DNA from 4 places in the Shewanella livingstonensis genome. Region 4 is predicted to be linked to each of the others. Evidence: predicted binding sites of a transcription regulator. Region 4 holds the regulator's gene; each other region holds the start of a gene.
What was found. The regulator sigma-54, encoded in region 4, starts transcription at its own class of promoters, with help from an activator protein. The targets are predictions, from matches to a motif close to GTTGGCACGNNNNTNGNNT.

Region 1 (3,162 bases), 580 kb from region 4:
GCCATTTTTGACATTAAATGGTCTAAGTTAGGACTCGGTTTACCTTCGGTTAAGAAGATAAACTCAATTTCAGACATTAATGAACTGTCAACGAGCTCAGCGTATTCTTGTTGGCTTAATTGAGACAGCTCAACGATAGCAACATCTATAGAGTTACTTTTAATTTGGTCTAACCATGGCTGATCAACTGAGCTAGCAATCTTATTAAAGTGCTGGCTGCTCGGTAAGGCAAGGAGTCGTGTTTCGCCTTCTTGGCGACGATGTAAATGGTAAAAAAGTGTTGGACGCGGCATACCGATTCACTCCCTGTGGTGTTAAGTCCAATGTCTACCTGCGATGTTGCGATAACAATCAAAGGTGATCATTCTGTGTAGTTAGTCAATTAACTCAAACCTAGGCAAATTATAATAACGTTAACAATTATTAGGTTAATTAAATTTTGCCCATGTATATGGGGGATTGCAGTTTAGCTTTTGCTTAATTAGATGTGCAGTACCCCTATATGTTACACAACCCATATAACAAAGTACCAGTAAAATTATTAAATACAGGAGGATTTACGTTGAAATCATATACTCGAGACGAACAAGTTGAGTCCGATGTGTGGCTATTGCATGAGGCTATTGATTTGTGTCAAGAAGGTGAGCAATTTTATGCCCAAGCTACATTAGAGGCCGACGATTACAACATTAAACGGGTTTTTATCCATATGAGCGATATTAGAAAATGTATGCTATCGCGTTTAACTCCCTTACTGAATGTGGTGAAACCCAGTCAAGTAAGGCCTATAGAAAGTAAAACCTTTTACCAACAATCGTCATATAAATACTATGCTAAGGCTGAGTTATTAATCCATGAGCAACCACTGCAACAAGTGATCGCGGTATTAGTCGAAACCGAGCAACAAGTCCTGACCCAATTAAAGCATGCCGCTAAAAAAACTAATAATCAGCGTGTGGCAGGGCAACTGGCCGAAGGTATTGCATGGCTACAAATGAGTTGCGACACTATGAAGAGTCTCTCAATTGTTAGTACTTAGCTTGCTGCTAACAATAAAAACCCCATGGTAATAATTATTATCATGGGGTTTTTATTGTCCTTTTGGCGGGGTCACCTTTTATTCCAATAGCCGTTAAGTCATTGCGAATCGTAATGAGGACAAATTTACCTAGTGTCGGTAAAAAAGTCCGATAAGGTTACTGTTAACGTTTGTTTAGATATAAGTAAACGGTATTTTTCCTTTATTTAACAGTGCCTTGTCAATGTTGGCGCGGTTCGCGCATTATAATCCTTGATATTAACAGCGGAGGAAATCTTTATGAAAAAGACCACATTATCTGTAGTAATGAGCATTATGTTAGGTTCAATGGCATTCGGTGCAAATGCAGCACAAGATTGGCAGGATGATGCAAAAGATGCGTGGATCGATGGTAAAGCTGAAACCACACTTTTGTTAAACACTAATCTTAATTCATTTGATATTAATACCGATGTACATGATGGCAACGTGACCTTAACGGGTAAAGTTAATAGTAGTGTTGATAAAGCGCTTGCCGAAGAGTTAGTCAAAAGCTTAGAAGGTGTTAAAGACGTAGACAATAAGCTATCGGTAATGAAGCAAGCTAGTGATAAAGACACAAATGATTTAGCTGAAACACTGACTGATTCAAAAGTTGCTACCGTAGTGAAAACACGATTATTATTCTCAGCAGATGTATCGGGTACCGATATTAACGTTGATGTAAAAAATAGCGTAGTCACATTAAAAGGAACAGTATCGAGTGATGCTGAACGTGATTTAGCCGTAACGATTGCTAAAAATACTGATGACGTAAAAGATGTTGTCAACGAGTTACGCGTAACTAAGTAATTTATTCCGTTATACTTAAACCAGCCTTCAGGCTGGTTTTTTTATACCTAAAATAGCTAGATTTGAGGTTTAACTTAAGGATTTAGTGTTGATGATAACAGCTGGATCAACCCCAAGTTTATATTACTCGGATTGGTTAGTTGTGGGGAGTGTATTGGTACTAAGCGGTTGTAGCAGTGTGTTATGCCAAGCCCAAACCGATAAAGAAGTGGATCCAATCAAGCAATATGATGCCCAGACAAGCTGTGAACGTTTGGTTGATGAGCCTATGGATGATAGTCATCATGACGATGCAAATACGCTGTTACTGAAACAATCGATAGCACATAGTATTCGTCAGATTGATTCAGCTTCCTTCGGAGTATAGCAATAATCTAATCCATGACGGCTTGTATGGCAGAGGTTTAATGAAGCCAATATCTTTATGGATAATCGTTTGTGTATTAATTATGTAGAACAGTTTGCAGATAAAAGTGTCTGTTTTTGATTATTGATAACTAAAGTTAGCCGACTGGTCTATTCTTGTTTATCCTGTCTCTAAAAATGGAGGTTAAATGAATAAAAGTGCAGCAAGTAGACAGTCGATATGTGCCGTAGGCGAAAAGCTTTTTGCGTTACACGGTTATAGCGCAGTAGGTATTAAATTAATTCTCGACCAAGTGGGTATTCCTAAAGGATCTTTTTATCATTACTTTGCTAGTAAAGAGGTCTTTGCCGCTGCCGTTGCGGAACATTATTTTCAACAACGCATTCAACCTATTGCTATCGATCCAAGCGTGAGTTTTAAAGCTAACTTATCGGCGATGTTAAATGGATACCATCAACTTATTGATGAACTATTCAGTGGTAATGAGCCACGAGGCTGTTTAATGGGTAACTTGATGGTTGAGGTCAGTAGTCAATCGCCGGTATTGAACCAAACCCTGAATCATCTTTATGATCAATGGTTGAGCTTATTAAGTGCTCTTATCCAGCAAGGTCAACAGCAAGGGCATATTCGTGCAGACTTGCCGGCGTTAACATTAGCGAGTGTTTTTTGGTCAAATTGGCAAGGAACTATGCTACGCTGCCAAATTAAAGTCGATAAAATGGCGGCTAAACGAGCTTTAGTACAGTGTATGCAAATGATGACTCGTTAGATTTACCCGCTGCTAGAGTTATTTTTATTGTGTATTGTGACAAACATATTTATATTTCGGGTGTTTTTCGGTGTTTGGAGTTTTTTGAATTGGCTAAAAGATTATTATTTAGTTGTTTAGTGGTACTGCTGTCTGCATGTGCGTCTAACCCCA
Region 2 (3,162 bases), 2.2 Mb from region 4:
ATTAATTTGATTAAAATATGAAAAAGACTATTGCCATATGCAAACACTCAGTATATTATCCACACAGATTTAGTTTTCTTGTTAATTTTGGTCACCTACCAGTAAGTCTGCTCAACTTCACTTCGTAAATAAACCCAAGACAAGCTTCTGTACATCGTTTTTGATATGCAATTAATTTATGTTGATATGATAATGTCTATCCACGTAATATTGTTGTCATAAAACTGTGTTTAACTTATAAAATTAAGTGCTCGTATGTATTAGGTCCCTTAAGGTCATGTCGTAACGTCAACGTTACCGACACAAAATAGACCTTAATCAACTATTTACATAACAACACTTGATTAGTGAGTTAAGGATAGGTTAAGTTAAATCTCGAAACATTAATCTTTTGCAACACTAAAAAATGCCAAGGATATTTTATTGAACAATTTTCTCACCTAATTGGTGGATATATATAAAGGAGTGTGACCAATGTCATACAACATGAATGGACACGAAATTTCAGTTAGCTTTCCGGTTAATTCTATTTCGTCAAACAAGAACTCAATTGCTTTTACCGACAGCCTAGGTAAAAACAAAAAAACCTTTTCAAAGCGTATTGAAGCAATAAACTTTATGAAATGGTTATTGTCAGCTAATAAGTAATCCCCCTAACGCTTTGCGTTAATCATTTACTCTGTTATTTAATAAACTCATTTCTCGGTATTCTCCTCTCAATTACCGATGTTTATTAAAACAGAGTAAAATGAATAACTCGCTAATCTCACAGCACACAATTCCTGTTTACGACTCTTTAATTCACTATTAAAAAACTCTATATACCAACGTTTTACAACACCCACTAATGCCTGCACTCACTATATAGTTAAACAGTGCTTGGGAACTTTCGTTGGTACCTAGGTAACATAGTTTTATTTCCCAATAATCCTCCCTGGTGGATATAAAGAATATTGCTAGCACTAACAGCACTACTTTTTAAATAATGTTGTAATACTAGAAAACCAACGGGATCATACAACAATTCAAATTCAATTCCCGACTGACATACAGTATTCCACATATCAAAACAACGTCGTGATAATTTCCCAAAATGATATTTATGACCATCATTAATAATTTTAGGAAAATAAACCTCATCGACTAATTGTGAGAGTTGTTGACGTAAATATCCATCTCCTCCTACGGTACTGCAAGTTAATACCTCTATGGCAATAACATCCATTAATAGTAATTTAGCCTGTTGTTGAATAATTTGTTTATTTAAATAAGCTGCAGTAGTGCCGGTACCTGAGGGTAAAAATATCATTAGCTTATTTTTTTGTTGATCTTGTGCCCATTGAATAATTTCACTGGCGAGTTGTGCTATCCCAGTTTCGGCATACTCACAACGGCCACCTTCCGGAATAAAAAGTACGTTGTTTTTATCTGCATAGCTTGGGTCTGATGAAACAATATGTCGCATCGCATCGTCTAAATGCAAACCTTCAAGGTTTTCAGCATCAGTCAAATGACGAACATCTATAATATTGGCGCCATTTTGTATCGCTGCAGCATAATTCCCCTGAGGATGTTGTAATAAAAACTCGCTGATGTGGCTTACGTAATAATCAAATTTCCACCCCTGCCGCTTTGCAAGTACAGACAATGAGTACAAGGAGTTTGCTTGTGCAGAGCCCGAAGCCACGAGCTGGGTAACATGTGAATAATCATGATGTAAGAAATGATAAAATTTACGCGCTTTATTACCACTAAAATCAGCATGTAATAAATCATCCCGCTTAATGTAGATACTGCGTCCTTCAAAGTTCATCGCTTGTACTGGGCTTATCGAAAACATAAATTGTCTCAATCAACTGTAATATGAGCATTTTAACTAAAAAATGATAAATCTCATCGATTCATTTGTATTAATCTTCACACTACATTAACCATACAGTATAAAAACAAACTTTAACTCATAAAAATCAGTTGGTTAAAAATATGGCACGAATATGGCTTACATTAAGTAATATTGACTATTGATAGGATTGAAAATGTCACTTTTACGCTTAATCTTTAATATTGCTTGGTTTTTAATGGGTGGTTTTGTTATGGGGCTAGCCTGGTGGTTTGTAGGGATACTGTGCTTTATTAGTATTATTGGCATCCCATTTGGCCGTGCTTGTTTTGTTATTGGCGAATTAGCTTTTTGGCCATTTGGACAAGAAACCGTTAACCGAAAACATATTTCAGGCCAAGAAGATATTGGCACTGGCACGTTAGGTTTGGTCGGTAATGTCATATGGTTTTTGTGCTTTGGTATTTGGCTCGCGATTGGTCATCTAGTCCATGCTCTAGCTTGTTTTGTAACTATTATAGGTATTCCTTTCGCGTTACAGCATCTTAAGTTGGCCCTGTTAAGTTTAACCCCTATTGGCCAAACTGTTATTGCCAAACCAATTTATTAACATTCATTAATAACCGTTGAATGACCACTGTTGTAAAAAGCCGATAGTATAATACTATCGGCTTTTTTATTTGCCTAATCGCATCAGCAACGTGTACATTGCCATCTTTAAGCGCTAAAAGGTTATTCAGCCTCTTTAATGACAAGTAATGGGATCACATGAACTATTGGTTAATGAAGTCTGAACCAGATGACTTTAGTATTGATGATCTACAGATGAGTGAGCAGCAAACCGTTGCTTGGCAGGGTATTCGTAACTATCAAGCACGTAATTATATTCGCGATCAAATTGCCTTAGGCGATGTAGTGTTGTTTTACCACTCTAGCTGTAAAGTACCTGCCATTGTGGGTTTAGCAAAAATTAGCAGTGATGCTCAAATCGATATCAGTGCTTTTGATAACCGTTCACCGTATTTTGATGTGAAATCTAACACTAATACGCCTCGATGGTGGCAAGTCGATATCCAATTTATGGCCAAACTTTCTCAGCCAGTGAGCTTGAAACAATTGAAAGCTGATCTCGCACTGCAAAACATGGTATTAGTGGCTAAAGGTGCTCGCTTGAGTGTACAACCGGTTTCCCAAGAGCAATATCAACACATTATTAAATTAACAACCCCGAATTAATAACCTTAAATAATGCTTTTGATGAACAACTGGAGGGGATCAATAAACAGTCAGTAAACACCTTAACTCATAGACTCTTTATTCGC
Region 3 (3,162 bases), 1.7 Mb from region 4:
ATTCTTCGTCGACAAAGAGTTGATCAAACTGTTCGCCGTTACATTGAAAGCTTTCATCAAGATTGAGTATTTGCTTAAAGGTATGTTGAACTTTGGTGATGTGCTCACCTATTCCCGTCATACCGCCACACTTTTTCTTAATATAAGACGCTGCAGAAATATGATCGCAATGGGCGTGGGTTTCTAAAATCCATTCAACCTCAACCCCTTGTTGATTAATATGATCTATGATGCTGTCGGCAAAATTTGTGCTGATAGTGCCAGATGCAATATCAAAGTCTAAAACCGGATCAATAATCGCACATTGGCGAGTCGCAATATCGATTACCACATAGGTAATAGTATGACTTGCTTGATGATAAAAAGGATCGATGCGGATTTTACTCATGGCACGTTAACTCCCAACAACATACCCAAGGCATTTGTTAGATAAAACCTCATATTAATGATAAATATCTTGCCAACATAATGGTGTAAGTACTGAGGTAGATGACTTAATTCCTCATAATAGTAAATTAAACCGCTAGCAGAATCTGCGCATTACGTCGCAACAAACAACAAACACTGACGTACTAATTAGCAATCAATCGCTAACTTGACATAATTGTTTATAAATCGTTATCCAGAAATAATTGACCAGACAATTGCTAAGTAATCGTTGAACGCTTTGTGTTGAGGGGAAACCACTAAGGCTTAACGGTGTTGCTAAGCCTTACCTATTACTTCAGTTACTATAACCTCAGATACTATTAAGGGTCTTGAATTACGGCTTAGCTGTTATTGATGGCGCAGGTTCAGCAATAACCTTTTGTAGTGAAAACGCACCGCGAATATCACCAAGGGCAAAGTTAATCGCGTTATCATTTGGATAGGTTTTATGAATCAACGCACTCAGTTCAAGGTTAATATTACTACCATGACAACCTAGGCATAATTCTTGAGTTGGAATGGCTTTCATATAACGAAACGCAGTATTGTTACCATTAACTATATATGCGCTGGCGACTATGGGTTTATTCGTTTGTTGGCCCGCTTGGTTAATAGCAACGTTCATCTGTTCAAATTTCTGTAATTGAGCTAGCTCCCAAGCATCTGGACTATTGCCTGCATTACGTACCCGTAAACTGGTTCGGGTAAGTGTCCAGCCATCTTTCGAGTGTTGTGCTGCTATTGCAGGTGCTACCGATTGACATACCGTCACGGCATTCATTAATCCGCCTTGTTTGATAGCCGCTTGTAACTGACCTTTTAATGCCTGGCTAAACTCACCAATACGCTGATTAGCTTGTTGCTCAAGTATTTGTTGTTCTGTTATCGTTTCAGCTTGCCCTATGGTCGAGACACTTATCAGCATAATTAAGCCCGTCATTTGGCTAGACTTAGTTAACGATTTAGTTTGAGTGTGTATTAGGCGCATTATGGGTCATCCTCTATTAGACATCGTTGAATCTCAATCCATTTGGGGCTTATACGAAGCCGATGTTCGAGTGCATTTGTAAGCTATGTAGTATGATCAATACAAAGCTTATGCCAGATCATGTTGATAAGTTTTAATCAATTAAAATCAGCAACTTAAAAAATAATTAATGTTTTACCTAGGTGTATACTTATTTATCAAGTGACACATATGGCATTGCTATGACAAATACTGTGCTAACTATGTCATTATAGAAATTGGTTGATGAATAGTTACTGCAAGCGAGAACGATGAATGAATAACACCACTGTTGTACAATCAATGATAAATGCAATTGATAAGCCGGCTATATTTATTACCCCGGACTATGTCATACATGCGGTTAATCAAGCGTATATAGAAACCTATAACACCCAGGTGATATTGGGCCAAAGTAAATGTCATCAAATATCTCATCACAGTAACCAGCCTTGCGATAAACACGGCGAAGAGTGTCCTTTGCAACAATGTCAAAGTACGGCAAGAGCAGCCAATGCCGTGCATATCCATAGCACTGCACAGGGTAAGTCATATTGCGATATTTTAATGAAACCAATTAAAGATGACAGTGGCAAAGTATTAGGGTTTTTAGAGATTTTAGATGCGATTGATTATGCGTCAACAGAATCGAAAAAAGGCACTATGATTGGTCAATCCGCACCGTTTAAACAAATGCTCAACAGAATTAACCGCGCATCGCAATCAACTATTGCAGTGTTATTGCAAGGTGAAACGGGTGCAGGTAAAGAATTAGTCGCTAAAGCAGTGCATCAAGCCAGTAGTCGTAATGATAAGCCCTTTGTGGTAATTGAATGTACTGGGCTAAGTGAGAACCTGTTCGAAAGTGAGTTATTTGGCTATGAAAAAGGCGCCTTTACCGGAGCGACCACCAGCAAAAAAGGCTTAATTGAAATTGCCCATGGTGGCACGGTATTTTTCGATGAAATTGGCGATGTGCCAATGAATATGCAAGTAAAGTTACTCAGATTACTTGAAACCCAATGCTATCGCGCCGTAGGGGGATTAAAACAAAAACGCTCTGACTTTAGATTGGTCAGTGCTAGTCATAAAAATTTACTCGAGTTGGTTGAAAAAGGTGAGTTTAGACGTGATTTGTATTACCGCATTGCAGGGTTTCCCATTTACTTACCGTCGCTACGTGAACGCCATGATGATATTCCGACATTGGTTAATCATTTTATTAAATATTCTGAATACAAACATAAAAAGTTTTCGGCTAATGCATTAACTCTGCTTAGTGCTTATGCATATCCAGGTAATATCCGTGAATTAAAAAATATTATCGAGCAGTCGGCATTAATTGCCAATGAAGATATTATTCACAGCAGTGATTTACCAGAAAGCGTTCAACCACAACATATCATAATCGATGAAAAAAAATCATCACAAACTGCAGCAGCGGATCTGATGTCACTTGAAGATGCAGAATGCGCGTATCTTTCTCAGGTGTGTGACCAATTTAAAGGGTCTTCAGCAGAGTTAGCCATTAAACTAAATATTAGTGTGCGTACCTTATATCGTAAATTACAGCGCTATGAATTAAAGCTATCAGTGCTGTAATATCGCGATACTAAGCATATTGACCATTAATGCTGATGTATGAGTGAATTTATTTTATGGCAACAAGACTTCATTATGGTGTTTTCTGTGGCCACTTTAGCGTCACAACAACGTGTCTTTGTCGC
Region 4 (3,162 bases):
TGCCTAATAATATTTGCCTAACCTGATCGCTTAATTCGTAGATGTTCAGTGCAGAAGTATCTATGTAATGGTCAACAATTTTTGCGATTGGCTCAAGTAAATGGCCTTCTAGTTTTATCGCTTCTTGCAGTGAAATATGATTTTTAGATAACGGGTGTAATCGACGTGTTTCGCTGTAGCGCTTAAGTAATACTTTATCATTAGAATTTAAAAAGAAGCTGATAATTTCAGTGTCATCTTCAAGTAGGGCTAATTGGTCTTGCAGCACTTTGCCTTGTTCAGCAATGTTACGCACATCAACACTAATCGCCACTAAATCATTACTGCCCTTTAGCTGGGCTAGTAATGTGCCAATAAGTGGTAAAGGCAAATTATCAACACAATAATATCCTAGGTCTTCTAATACTCTCAGGGCAACGGACTTTCCTGAGCCTGAACGTCCCGATACTATGACAAGTTTCATGCAGTTATAACCTGATAAAGTTCTGTTGAGTCGTGAGTTTTACGAAGCTGTTTCAATATTTGCTTATCGCTTAGCTTTTTAGCCATACTCGATAATGTGCCTAAATGTTGCTGGCACTGATCTGCTGGTACTAACAAAGCAAATAAAATATCCACGGGCTGCTTATCTATTGCATCAAAGGCAATGGCTTCTTCACATTTAACAAATATCGCAATAGGGTGATCAATGGTCGTCAACCGACCATGAGGTATCGCAATGCCATTTCCTATACCTGTGCTACCCATTTTCTCTCTCGCTAATAGGCTTTCAAAAACCTCTTGCGAAGACAGGGTTGGGTACTGGGCAGCGACTAAATTGCTGATGAGTTCCAGTACTTTTTTCTTACTGCCCGGTGTGGCACAGGTAGTGCATTCCGGCTGCAGAATGGTACAAAGTTCCATCGTTAGTGTTTTGTATACTTCTCTTTGTGTTTAATTACCTGACGGTCGAGTTTATCGATCAGGGCGTCTATAGCAGCATACATATCATTACTTTCTGACATGGCAAAAATCTCTGCACCATTAAGGTTGATTTTAGCTTCTGCTTTTTGTTGTAATTTTTCTACATTGAGCACAACGTGTACATTATGGATCTGATCGAAGTGCCGTTCAAGCTTTGAAAATTTACCTTGCACGTATTCACGTAAAGATTCGGTTATGTCGACATGACGCCCAGTTAAATTTATTTGCATAAAAATTCCTCCATTACCTGTAGATTATAAACTCTTACGTTGGTTTGAGGGCGGGATCATCATTGCTTCACGGTATTTTGCAATCGTACGACGAGCAACGTTTATGCCCTGTTCTGCCAGAAGTTGAGCCATTTTACTGTCACTTAACGGTTTTTTCTGGTTTTCTGCAGCAACCAGCTTTTTGATAAAAGCACGAATGGCTGTTGATGAGCATTCCCCGCCATCATCTGTGCTGACATGACTAGAGAAGAAGTATTTTAGTTCAAATAGCCCACGAGGAGTGTGCATATATTTCTGTGTGGTGACACGCGAAATAGTTGATTCATGCATTTCTACCGCTTCAGCTATGTCATTAAGTACCATAGGCTTCATAGCTTCTTCACCATATTCAAAGAAGCCTTGCTGAAATTTCACAATGCAGTTGGCTACCTTGAGTAAGGTATCATTGCGGCTTTCGATACTTTTAATAAACCATTTAGCCTCTTGCAAGTGACCGCGAATAAATTGACTGTCAGATGAGCTTTTACTATTTCTGGCCATCGCGGCATATTGCTGATTAACGCCAATCTTAGGCATATTGTCTGGATTTAACTCTACAACCCAACGGCCATTTTTCTTTAGTACTGTGACATCTGGGATGACGTATTCGTCATCAATGGCGGTAATTAATAAGCCCGGACGGGGATTGAGTGACTGGATTAGGGTGATGGCATCACGCAATTCATTTTCTTTTAGCTTAGTTTTACGCATTAATAATCTGAAATCACGGCCAGCAATTAAATCTAAATAGTTTTTAATTAGCAGTCGAGCATTATCAATATGTGGTGTTGTATTGGCATATTGGGCTAATTGAATGATCAAACATTCACTTAAATCACGTGCAGCAACGCCAACGGGGTCAAAGTGTTGAATGCGTTTTAATACTGCTTCAACTTCATCGAGCTCAACATTTTCATCGCCCATGGCTTCGAGAATGTCTTCAGTGCTTTGGGTTAAATAGCCGCGTTCATCTATGGCATCAATAATGGCTGTAGCAATCGCCAAATCGGTCTCTGAAAATGGCGTAAGATTTTTTTGCCATTCTAAATGTTCATACAAACCTTCGGTAGTTTCACCTTGGAAAGGCATGTCATCATCGCGCATGCTCGCACTGCCTGAACCCGACATCGGTGAGGCGGTATAGACCTCATCCCATGTGGTATCCATGGCTAAATCATCCATGGTTTCTTTGGTCATGGATTCTGCTGTGTCGACTGTGGAGGTGTCTTTTTCAACATTGACTATGCTGTTGTCACTAAAGTCGGTATCAGCTTGGTCACGATGTTCTTTTATGGGATCTTTTGCTTCAGGAAACTCATCTTCTATTTCAAGTAATGGATTTGAATCCAATGCTTGTTGGATTTCTTGCTGTAGCTCCAATGACGATAATTGCAGTAAGCGAATGGCTTGCTGCAATTGTGGGGTCATGGTTAAGTGTTGACCCATTTTAAGTTGGAGTGACGCTTTCATTTACCGCTTATCCCTAGATGATTTCCATAAAAATGACAATCTCAAAAAATGTAATGGATTGCCACATACATCAATGACATTTAACCCTGTTTAGATATCGTTCAATGAAATGAGTTAGATAGACTAAAAGGCCAGTAAAGTAACTATAGCTTGAATTGTTCACCTAAGTACACAGCACGAACTTGTTGATTGCTCAATATCTCTTCAGGTGTACCTTCGGCAATTAAATTGCCTTGGCTAACAATATAAGCTCGCTCACAAACGTCTAAGGTTTCACGGACGTTATGGTCGGTAATTAATACCCCTAAACCGCGATTTTTAAGTTGTTGAATAATTTTTTTTATGTCGATGACCGAAATAGGGTCAACACCCGCAAAGGGCTCATCGAGTAAAATAAATTTGGGATTAGCCGCTAAAGCGCGTGCAATTTCAACTCGGCGACGCTCTCCACCCGACAAGG

Region 1: the regulator sigma-54 is predicted to act here: its motif matches at 1,265-1,283, upstream of EGC82_RS00690 (BON domain-containing protein).
Region 2: the regulator sigma-54 is predicted to act here: its motif matches at 1,983-2,001, upstream of EGC82_RS09545 (YccF domain-containing protein).
Region 3: the regulator sigma-54 is predicted to act here: its motif matches at 1,517-1,535, upstream of EGC82_RS11725 (Tll0287-like domain-containing protein).

The regions. Positions count from the first base shown of each region.
Region 1 covers NZ_CP034015.1:148,064-151,225, reverse strand. Annotated here, with positions in the region: gene EGC82_RS00700 (sigma-54 interaction domain-containing protein) at 1-293, opposite strand, end outside; gene EGC82_RS00695 (glutamyl-tRNA reductase) at 563-1,039, shown strand; gene EGC82_RS00690 (BON domain-containing protein) at 1,319-1,870, shown strand; gene EGC82_RS00685 (hypothetical protein) at 1,962-2,237, shown strand; gene EGC82_RS00680 (TetR/AcrR family transcriptional regulator) at 2,425-3,009, shown strand; gene EGC82_RS00675 (C40 family peptidase) at 3,099-3,162, shown strand, end outside.
Region 2 covers NZ_CP034015.1:2,211,698-2,214,859, reverse strand. Annotated here, with positions in the region: gene EGC82_RS09555 (hypothetical protein) at 475-648, shown strand; gene EGC82_RS09550 (1-aminocyclopropane-1-carboxylate deaminase/D-cysteine desulfhydrase) at 869-1,840, opposite strand; gene EGC82_RS09545 (YccF domain-containing protein) at 2,037-2,450, shown strand; gene EGC82_RS09540 (EVE domain-containing protein) at 2,609-3,076, shown strand.
Region 3 covers NZ_CP034015.1:2,726,123-2,729,284, forward strand. Annotated here, with positions in the region: gene EGC82_RS11720 (MBL fold metallo-hydrolase) at 1-388, opposite strand, end outside; gene EGC82_RS11725 (Tll0287-like domain-containing protein) at 764-1,417, opposite strand; gene EGC82_RS11730 (sigma-54 interaction domain-containing protein) at 1,712-3,037, shown strand; gene EGC82_RS11735 (NifB/NifX family molybdenum-iron cluster-binding protein) at 3,064-3,162, opposite strand, start outside.
Region 4 covers NZ_CP034015.1:4,406,355-4,409,516, reverse strand. Annotated here, with positions in the region: gene rapZ (RNase adapter RapZ) at 1-463, opposite strand, end outside; gene ptsN (PTS IIA-like nitrogen regulatory protein PtsN) at 460-903, opposite strand; gene hpf (ribosome hibernation promoting factor) at 906-1,193, opposite strand; gene EGC82_RS19205 (RNA polymerase factor sigma-54) at 1,218-2,702, opposite strand; gene lptB (LPS export ABC transporter ATP-binding protein) at 2,846-3,162, opposite strand, start outside.